2 linked regions of the Fulvivirga ulvae genome follow. The protein of the gene in region 1 binds, or shares a complex with, the protein of each later gene. Links are inferred from orthologs where the notes say so. Each region holds a gene or a part of one and is shown on either strand. Other genes may lie near its edges.

Region 1 (5,065 bases):
ACCAAAGATAAATTTTTCTCCATTGTAGCCCATGACCTGCGCAGCCCGGTAAGTGCACTGGCGGGCTTTTCTCAGATGCTGGCCAATAATGGTAATCGGCTGTCACCTGAAAAAATAACAGCCTACTCTAAGGAATTAAACAAATCAGCAAAAAACACGCTTAGCCTGATAGAGAATCTACTTACCTGGGCTTCTACGCAAATGAACAAATTAGATCATAACCCCGATCTGATTGATGCAGCGGATATGATTAACCAGACACTCTCACAACTCAATACGGTAGCAAGCAGCAAGAAGATTGCACTGGAGAAGGAGCTTGCCCCGGACCTGAAAATATTCGCCGACAAAGATCACCTGACACTTGTGCTGAGAAACCTGATAAGTAATGCCCTAAAGTTTACCAATGAAGGTGGCAAAGTGACAGTATCAACAAAAAGTGTGGACAAAAGCAAAGTCGAAATTTCAGTAGCTGATACTGGCATAGGAATGGGCATAGAAAAACTCACCAACCTCTTTTCGGTAGGGTCGGCTCAAAGTACCAGCGGTACGGCTGGAGAAAAGGGAACCGGCCTGGGTCTCATTCTCTGCAAGGAGTTCATTGAAAAGAATGGAGGAAAAATAGAAGTAGCCAGCCTTAAAGGCATGGGTACTACCTTTACCATTACACTCAGTCAGAATTAAAGTTGATCTCTACTTCACCGTCCTAAACATTTTTTTAATCAGCTTAAGGCCATCCCTGAGCTGAGAACCTTTATTCCTGGAAAGCAGGAAAGCAATAGGCTTAAGTGGTTCATAGTGCCGGCAAACGACTTTGAACATACCAGCATAAGGCACACTCATAAACATGCCCGGCAGCCCCCATATCATACCTCCTGCAATGATGATGAGTATGGTAAAAAGCGGATTGATGGCCACACGACCACCGGTAATATTGGGAGTAAGAATGTTATTTTCAGTAAACTGGATGATCATAAAAAGTATAATAACTCCAATGGCATTACCAGGCTCCTCAGACACCAGCGTAAAGGCCAAGGGAAATGCAGCACCTATCAGCGTGCCGAAATACGGAATAAAATTCATAACGGCGGAAAGTATACCAAACATAACGGCATATTCCACGCCTACAATCATGAGGCCAAGAGAATTGAGGATGCAAAGCAAAAACACTACTATAAAAACCCCACTGATATAATTTTTTGTAATCTCAGAGATCTCTTTGAGGATAATAACAAGCCTGTCGCGGTCATTATAATCCCATATCATAAAAATAAACCGGTTGATACGATCCCGATAATAAAGCATAAAAAAGACAAAAACCGGCTGTAGCCCCATTTTAACAATGGTGCCGGTTGTGGCACTAAACACCATATTCATCAGGTCTCCACTGTTATTGATCAGACTTGAGATGCGTTCTCTTAGCCACCAACGTTGGTTCTCTCCATTATCTACCCAACTGTCAATGCGTGTTTGGAGTTGATCAAGATTATCCATGGCATGCTCCTTTAATTCAGGGAAATCACTTACAAACACAGTCATCTGCTGATAAAGCAAAAAAACCGCTCCGCCAATCAGTGTCATGCCCAGAATAATAGAAATGAGAATAGCCAGGACACGGGGGAACCTCCACTTCTCCAACAGGCTGGAAAAAGGATAGAGCAAATAGGCAAAAAGTATGGCCAGGCATACCGGATATAAAAACTCCCTCCCGATGATCAGAATGGTAAAAACCATCAATATCAGGAAAACGACTGTGGTTACTCGTACTATCAGGGGCAAATCTCTCAATGTTTTGGTATCTTAAAGTTTAAAGAACGGACTCTCACCTTACAAAACCAGTGTTAAATTAATAAGTTTATCAGATCTGTGCAGAAGGGAGGGGAATATTAAAATGTGCCGGAATTGGGTAGTAAATAGAATATATTTATAGTTTGTCAGGTTAAACCCGGCAATCATGTGATTATCATGAACACGAGCTTCACTTCAGGCTTCAATTTCAGGGCAAGTTTATTCTTACATTGTTATAAAACCTCAAATCTTATCCCTTTGAAATTGATCAATCCACATTATAACTATCGCCTATGGGACAATTGATAATAATTATGGATCGGGCGTTTACCTGAGGAAACAAAAAACGCTATATTTGCGTTGGTTCAATATCAGACGACAAAGAGTTTTAATATTTATAAACACCAATATAATGAGTAAAGCAATTGAAATCACCGACTCAAATTTTGAAGAGATCATCAACAGCGACAAGCCTGTTTTAGTAGATTTTTGGGCAGAATGGTGTGGACCTTGTAAAATGATCGGACCTGTTGTTGAAGAATTGGCAGGTGATTATGATGGCAGGGCTGTAATTGGAAAGGTAAATGTGGATGAAAACCCTAACGTTTCCGCTAAGTTCGGCATCAGAAGTATCCCTACCCTTTTAGTTTTTAAAGGTGGAGAGATAGTAGATAAGCAAGTAGGCGCTGTACCTAAAGGTGTATTGTCTCAAAAGCTTGACGCCCAGATCGCTTAATCATAAATTAAGTTTAAAAGGAATTAAAATGGATGCCCTAAAAGCATCCATTTTTTTTTATCGCTCTCTAGGACGCGACACGCCCCAAAGCCGTCTTTAGAATCTCCTGATGATCGAAAGCCAGCTTAGGGAGGTCATTGACCGGCCACCACTTAACCGCCTTAGCATCATCTGCAGCTTTGATCTGCTGATCGTCCATATCCACCTTCACCATGAAAGCAACCGTAACTGTCCGTCCTCGAGGGTCACGTCCGGGTCTGCCCCATGCACCCAGCTGAACAAACTCTCCGGCTTTTAAATCCAGCCCGGTTTCTTCCTGCAACTCACGGGCGGCTGCAGTATTCAGGTCCTCATCTTCTTCTACAAAACCACCCGGGAAAGCCCAATTCTCCTTAAACGGCTCATTTTTCCGCTGGATGAGTAAAACATGTTGCTCAGCATTATGTCCAAGGCTGAAAACTACGGCGTCCGCAGTTACTTTAATATTCTGATCTATCGGCATAATTTTATTTCATTTCTATAATTCCCCAGCAAAACAGTTCCATTCTCTTTACTGTCGGCAGCGGAATGGCCTTCAACTGCCGGCCCTTACAGGAAATCAAAATTAAGTAAACATTTGCTATTTCACGTGCAGTCGGTAGCTACACTGTATCCTCCACCGGTAATAAAATTCATTTCCTCTTCATAGAGAATATATGTACATTGAATATAAATTCATGAATATGAAACCCCTTAACTATTTCGAAAAGTATAAGGACATCAGTGTTTTCACGCTCCGTTGTGCTTTTGGTTTACGCCTGGTTTACGGTACTCAGGACAATATACTGAGCTGGGAACAAATGCTTGAATTCTCAAAATTTCTCGAAAGCTATCACTTCCCGTTTCCCCTGGCCAGTGCCATAGTCTCCGTGGTAGCTCAGTTTGCAGGAGGCATCATGTTCATTCTTGGTTATCATACCAGGTTGGCCGCATTGATCATAATGTTAAACTTTACCGTCGCATTGGTATTTGTGCATTGGGGAGATGCTTACCTCAATTTAGCTCCAGCCCTCCATATTTGGATAGTCAGTTTCTTTTTACTGACCTATGGCCCGGGTAAAATAGCTATTGACAGCAGGCGCTAATATTGGATCAGGCAGAATTTCTGGGGAGACACGAACTTTTATGAATAAGTCTTGAGTCAATTATTAAAGGGGAACATTACAAATCAAGCTGAAATCCGTGGAGCAGTGACTCCTAAAATAAAACATGCCTATTTTTATATTCCAGTTTGCAAACTGCCTTTGCCGGTTGCTGTTACCTCCCCTCTTTAGTCGCCTGTTTGCTTTCAGTTTTATTGTAATAAATACGCTGTGTTGGGTATGCAAAATCAATATCGTCATGTTTACGAAACTCGATCAATATCTCCTCCCATATGGCGTGTTCGGTGGAACGCCTCTTTTTAGGCAGGCACAGGTAGCGCATGGTTAATGCTACGCCATGGCCCTTTACTTTAGTATAAATAACGGGGGTCAATGTATTATAAAATATCATAAATTTCTTAGAGGCCTCAAGTAGTTTTTTCTGGGCGGACTTGGTCAGGTGCTTGGTATGTTTTTCCATCACCTTATTTAGAATATCCTTGGCCTTCTGCCAATCACTTTCAAAGGTTACTACCACGCATATCTCATTCCAGATATTACTAAAACCCTGATGATAGTTAAACTGAGCTTCTGAAAACACTTTACCATTGGGAACGTGCACGATCCTGCCGGTACTTTGATCTGAGTCGACCCAATTACCAATTTCGTTTAGTGTAAACTGAAAAGCCCTGATATCAATAACATCACCGGCAAAATCCATGATCTGTATCCTGTCACCGACCTCAAACGGGCGTCGTATAATGATGAAGAGCCAACCGGCAAGATTAACAATAGGGTCTTTAAGGGCCAGGGCAATTCCCGCAGATATCAGCCCCAGAAAGGTAGCAAAAGAGTGAAATTCATCAATCCATATGGTGCTGATCACCATCACACTCAAAAAAACGGAGATATACCGAACTCCATTTTTCCATTTATAGCGTTGCTTAACGTCCTTAATGCGCCAAAAAATAATACGCAAAAGTAATTGCCGTAAAAATGCCAGTACGAATATGGCTACCAGGGAAAATAATATCTTCCGCTGGATTTCAGGGGCAATTCCCCAATGTTCCCTTACCCAATCAATGATATCCACATCAAATTTTTTATGTATCCGGCACTACCTCTTAAAAACTAACACAACAGAAAATCGTTTGTTAAGCATTGTTTTAATGGCACGAATGAACATTTAAATTACAATATAAAAAAAAGCAACATGAGCAGAACAAGCAAAATGGCCACCCACTGTATCCCCTTTCCAAAACCGGGGAATTCATATCCGCAAACAGGGCAAACTTTGCTGTCAGCCTCCACCTCCATGGCACATGACGGGCATTCCTTCTTTTTCATGCATGCTAATTTTTAATATTTTATAAATATAGTAAGCCAACATCTAACTATCATCAGTTTAATAAGCTTTGTATTC
Region 2 (5,021 bases), 5.5 Mb from region 1 along the record:
TGGCTACGGTATGTGCAGGCTCACTGGCACTGATGGATGCCGGTATTCAGATTTCGGCACCTGTATCAGGTATTGCCATGGGTATGATCTCAGATAGTAAATCTGGTAAATTTGCCATACTTTCAGATATCCTGGGCGATGAGGATCACCTCGGAGATATGGACTTTAAGGTTACAGGTACAGAGAAAGGTATTACGGCTACTCAAATGGATATTAAAGTAGATGGCCTTTCTTATGACGTTTTAAAGCAGGCTTTGGAGCAGGCTAAAGAAGGCAGACTTCATATTCTCAACGAAATGAAGAAAACCATCGCTCAGCCTAATCCGGATCTTAAGCCTAGTGCACCTCGTTCAGAAGTGCTCACTATCGAAAGAGAAATGATCGGAGCAGTTATCGGGCCTGGAGGAAAGGTAATCCAGGAGATACAGAAAGAGACCGGTGCTACGATCGTAATCGAGGAAGTTGATAACAAAGGCGTAGTAAGCGTATTTGCTGTTGATAAAAATTCAATGAACGAGGCATTGAAGAGAATAAAAGCTATCGTAGCCGTACCTGAAGTAGGGCAGGTTTATGATGGTAAAGTTAAGTCAATCATGCCTTTCGGTGCTTTCATCGAGTTTATGCCTGGCAAAGATGGCCTGTTACATATCTCCGAAATTAAATGGGAAAGAGTGGAGAATATGGAAGGTATTCTCGAAGTAGGAGAGGAAGTAAAGGTGAAATTAGTTGAAATTGACAAGAAAACGGGTAAATTTAGACTATCTAGAAAAGTACTGTTACCGAAACCTGAAAAAAAGGAGCAGAGCAGTAATTAATTCTGCTCTGACTTTTGTCATTTGGAACTAAATTTTATAAAATTGGTGTTTGCGTAATGGTCGATAGTGAAATTTATAAATAACTTGAATGAGACAGCTTAAGATTAGCAAGCAGATCACGAACAGAGAGAGTCAGTCGCTCGATAAATATCTGCAGGAAATAGGTAAAGTCGATTTATTAACACCAGATGAAGAAGTAGAGCTGGCTCAGCGGATAAGAGAAGGAGATCAATTAGCACTTGAAAAACTGACCAAAGCAAACCTGCGTTTCGTAGTATCTGTTGCCAAACAGTATCAGAATCAGGGATTGTCGTTGGGCGATTTGATCAATGAGGGTAATCTGGGTTTGATAAAAGCTGCTCAGCGATTTGACGAAACACGTGGTTTCAAGTTTATTTCATATGCAGTTTGGTGGATCAGACAGTCTATCCTGCAAGCTTTGGCCGAACAATCAAGAATTGTACGATTACCCCTTAATAGGGTAGGTTCTCTAAATAAGATATCTAAAACGTTTTCTGAACTGGAGCAAAAGTACGAAAGAGAGCCATCGCCTGATGAGTTGGCAGAAGTGCTTGAAGTAACTACTGCGGAAGTGGTGGATACCATGAAAATTTCCGGTCGTCACGTGTCTATGGATGCACCTTTTGTCCAGGGAGAAGAAAACAGCCTTTTGGATGTTCTTGAAAATGATCTGGAAGAAACTCCGGATTCGGAGTTGATGAATGATTCGCTGAGAAGGGAGGTTCAACGTGCACTATCTACATTAACACAGCGAGAGGCTGATGTGATTTCGCTGTACTTCGGGTTAAATGGAGAGCATTCTATGACTCTTGAGGAAATAGGAGAGAAGTTTAACCTTACAAGGGAGAGAGTACGTCAGATAAAAGAAAAAGCAATACGCAGACTAAGGCATACATCCAGGAGTAAGGCATTGAAACCTTATTTAGGATAGTTATGACCACATAAACAAAATCAATTAGGTCTCATAAACAGTGGGACCTATTTTTTTTAGTTTTGCGCCGGGTTGGCAAGGAGATGGTTCGAAAGAATTAAAACTTAGGAAGAATAACTTTTGTTAGGTTGACAGGAAAAAACGAATTAATTATAATGACACAAGAAAAAGCTAAAGTACTGATTATTGGATCCGGTCCGGCCGGATATACTGCTGCCATTTATGCTTCAAGAGCTGGTTTGAACCCAATTATGGTTACAGGTGGCCAGCCAGGTGGCCAGTTGACCACTACCAATGATGTGGAAAATTATCCGGGTTACCCGGAAGGTATTAATGGACCTCAGATGATGGTGGATTTTCAAAAACAGGCAGAGAGATTCGGTACGGATATCCGTTATGGTATGGCTACAGCGGTTGATTTTTCAGGTTATCCCCATAAGGTGACTATAGATGATAAATATGAGATTATTGCTGAGGCCGTGATTATCTCTACCGGTGCCAGTGCAAAGTACCTGGGGCTGCCTTCTGAAGAAAAATATTATAATAAAGGTGTTTCTGCCTGTGCGGTTTGTGACGGATTCTTCTATAAAGGTAAGAGTGTAGCCGTAGTAGGTGGTGGAGATACAGCAGCTGAGGAGGCTACTTACCTGGCGAACCTTTGTCCTAAAGTATATTTGCTGGTCAGGAGAGATGAACTACGAGCGTCCCAGATAATGCAAAATAGGGTGAAAAATACCAAAAATATTGAAATCCTTTGGAACACAGAGACTGAAGAAGTTCTTGGAAATGACGAGGAAGTAACAGGAGTTAGGGTTCTAAATAACCAAACAGGAGAAACCAGAGAGCTTGATGTACAGGGCTTTTTTGTGGCCATTGGTCATAAGCCTAACACTGATATTTTCAAAGGTGTGCTGGATATGGACGAAGTGGGGTATCTTAAAGTACAACCGGGAACTTCAAAAACAAATATAGAAGGTGTTTTTGCTACCGGAGATGCCGCCGATAAAATCTACAGGCAGGCTGTGACCGCAGCAGGTACTGGCTGTATGGGTGCTCTGGATGCTGAGAGATTTCTGCAGGCAAAAGAAATGGAAATGGCAGAATAGGCCATTTTAAAAAACAGAAGACAAAACCCACCCGGCCCCGGATGGGTTTTGTTGTTTTAAAAGCAGTCTGATTTCTGCCAATTCTGTTGTCGGGTGTGTTTTTTATAAGCAATGTAGCAGCATGGTTGCTTCTGAAAGTCTTCGTAAGACTATTATTAATAGTCATTTATTTTGGCTAGTATTGGTTAATGGTTATTTCTGATCATTAATATCCTTTTAAAGTTATTTCAATTGATTATAACCTGTAGGGGTTATTAAAAAACTTCGTTAAAGTATAAATAACCTTCAGAGGTTATATTTCTAATATATAACCTTGTGAAGTTATAATAAAATGCTATCTTTAGATTAATAACTTTTAATACTGATGGTAGCTGTATTAACCGGAGATATCATAGCGTCAAAGAAAATAGAAGAACGTGCCCAATTAAATGAGGTGCTTAAGGAGTCTTTTTACATTGTAGAGCATAAAGTACTCAAAAGGCGCGGTTCTTTGGAAATCTACCGGGGTGATAGTTTTCAGGGTATTATAGAAAATCCGGAAAAGGCCCTGTTGGCAGCTATACTCATCAGGGCAAGGCTGCGTGCCTGGAATTATACTGATCCTCATGATGCAAAGCCTTTGCAGACGCTCCCGGATGCCCGAATGAGCATAGGCATAGGAGCAGTGAGTTATAAAGGAGACAAAGTGGTGGAATCTGACGGAGAAGCATTTCAGTATTCAGGCCAGCTACTGGATACCATGAAGCAGGCAGGTTCAGAATTAGCTATTCGTACACCTTGGGAAGACGTCAATGATGAGCTGGAGGTAGTATGCAAACTTTTGGATGCCATCATCGGGAGATGGTCTTCGGCCATGGCAGAGGCAACCTGCCTTTATCTTCAGGATGAGGTCACACAACAGGAGCTTTCTGCCAAGCTGAAAATCTCCCAGCCCGCTGTGCATAAAAGACTGGCCTCCGCAAATATAGATGCGGTGGTGGCTGCTTTAAACCGATTTCAAAAACTTATTACCAAAAAACTCAAATGATAGCGTCTGCAGGAATTCTACTCAGATTACTGATTGCCCATCTGCTTGGAGATTTCTTTCTTCAACCCAGGTCGTGGGTTAAGGACCGTAATAAGCTCCATTTGAGGTCGGTGAAATTATACCTGCATGCACTTATCCATGCTGTGCTGGCTTGGCTTGTGCTATGGGACATCAGTCAGTGGCATGTTGCGCTTATCATATTCACGTCACATCTGCTGATCGATTTACTAAAGTCTTATCAGCATGGCCGCAATACCCTGTGGTTCATTATAGACCAGGCTCTTCACGTTATTGTCATCATATGCGTTTGGCGATGGTTTTTGGTAAAAGATCTTGAACTTGATATAATCGCTTTTATCTCCGAACCTAAAAGATTGTATGTTATAGCGGCTTTTGTTCTTCTGTCCCGCCCAGCTTCGATATTTATTGGGATAGCTACTCAAAAATGGAGAAAGGAGGTAGAAGATGATAAGAAAAAGACCCTTAAAGATGCAGGCTTATGGATAGGAATGATAGAGCGCTTTCTGATCCTTATTTTCATACTTATGAAGCAGGATGCCGCCATAGGATTTCTGCTGGCAGCGAAATCAATATTCAGATTTGGGGATTTGAGGAAGACCGAAGAGAAGAACCAGACGGAATACTTACTCATCGGTACTTTTCTGAGTTTTGGTATGGCTGTAGTTGTTGGTTACCTCTTACGTTTGATCGGGGTTTAGTAGCGGGTACAACTTTTCGCAGACAATATTTATCATTTTTTGGGTGTATTATTTTAAAGTAATCATTATTTTGTCTCTTACAATTTATAACCTATTGCTAGCAGAATTATATGAGTAAAATGGCTAATATCTGGAACAGGCTCTCACACATTGGGATAGACGAGGGAATGGATTTCCAGTTGCAGCACAGGGTGATCCTGTCAAACCGGTTGGGGGCGATCATCAGCTCCCTGATCATCGTGTTTATGGTTATGTTTTCTTTTAGGGAAAATACCAATTTCCTGCTGATGGTTACAATTCTGGCTTTTACTGTGGGTATACTCGTTTTAAATTTCTTTAAGCTTCACAGCATCTCCCGGCTATTGGTAAGTATCATACCAGCTTTAGGGGTTCTCTGGATTA

What was found.
Region 2: the proteins of trxA (region 1) and trxB are in contact, whole or in part, in a crystal structure (PDB 1F6M), measured with the Escherichia coli proteins. The link is inferred for Fulvivirga ulvae from one-to-one orthologs.

The regions. Positions count from the first base shown.
Region 1 is NZ_CP089981.1:325,290-330,354, forward strand. Bases 1,035-3,859 are described here. They hold trxA (thioredoxin), read left to right. Parts: upstream 1,035-2,197; coding sequence 2,198-2,521; downstream 2,522-3,859. Other genes in these bases: LVD17_RS01365 (AI-2E family transporter), read right to left, coding at 1,035-1,776; LVD17_RS01375 (NUDIX domain-containing protein), read right to left, coding at 2,589-3,023; LVD17_RS01380 (DoxX family protein), read left to right, coding at 3,244-3,645; LVD17_RS01385 (mechanosensitive ion channel family protein), read right to left, coding at 3,818-3,859. In the rest of the region: LVD17_RS01360 (hybrid sensor histidine kinase/response regulator), read left to right, coding at 1-681; more of LVD17_RS01365, read right to left, coding at 691-1,034; more of LVD17_RS01385, read right to left, coding at 3,860-4,735; LVD17_RS01390 (zinc-ribbon domain-containing protein), read right to left, coding at 4,834-4,989. UniProt on the Escherichia coli protein: Participates in various redox reactions through the reversible oxidation of its active center dithiol to a disulfide and catalyzes dithiol-disulfide exchange reactions.
Region 2 is NZ_CP089981.1:5,798,402-5,803,422, reverse strand. Bases 1,117-3,897 are described here. They hold trxB (thioredoxin-disulfide reductase), read left to right. Parts: upstream 1,117-1,922; coding sequence 1,923-2,873; downstream 2,874-3,897. Other genes in these bases: LVD17_RS24395 (DUF3307 domain-containing protein), read left to right, coding at 3,897-3,897; LVD17_RS24400 (SatD family protein), read left to right, coding at 3,238-3,897; LVD17_RS24410 (sigma-70 family RNA polymerase sigma factor), read left to right, coding at 1,117-1,767. Also shown: pnp (polyribonucleotide nucleotidyltransferase), read left to right, coding at 1-815; more of LVD17_RS24410, read left to right, coding at 904-1,116; more of LVD17_RS24400, read left to right, coding at 3,898-3,900; more of LVD17_RS24395, read left to right, coding at 3,898-4,619; LVD17_RS24390 (GAF domain-containing protein), read left to right, coding at 4,739-5,021.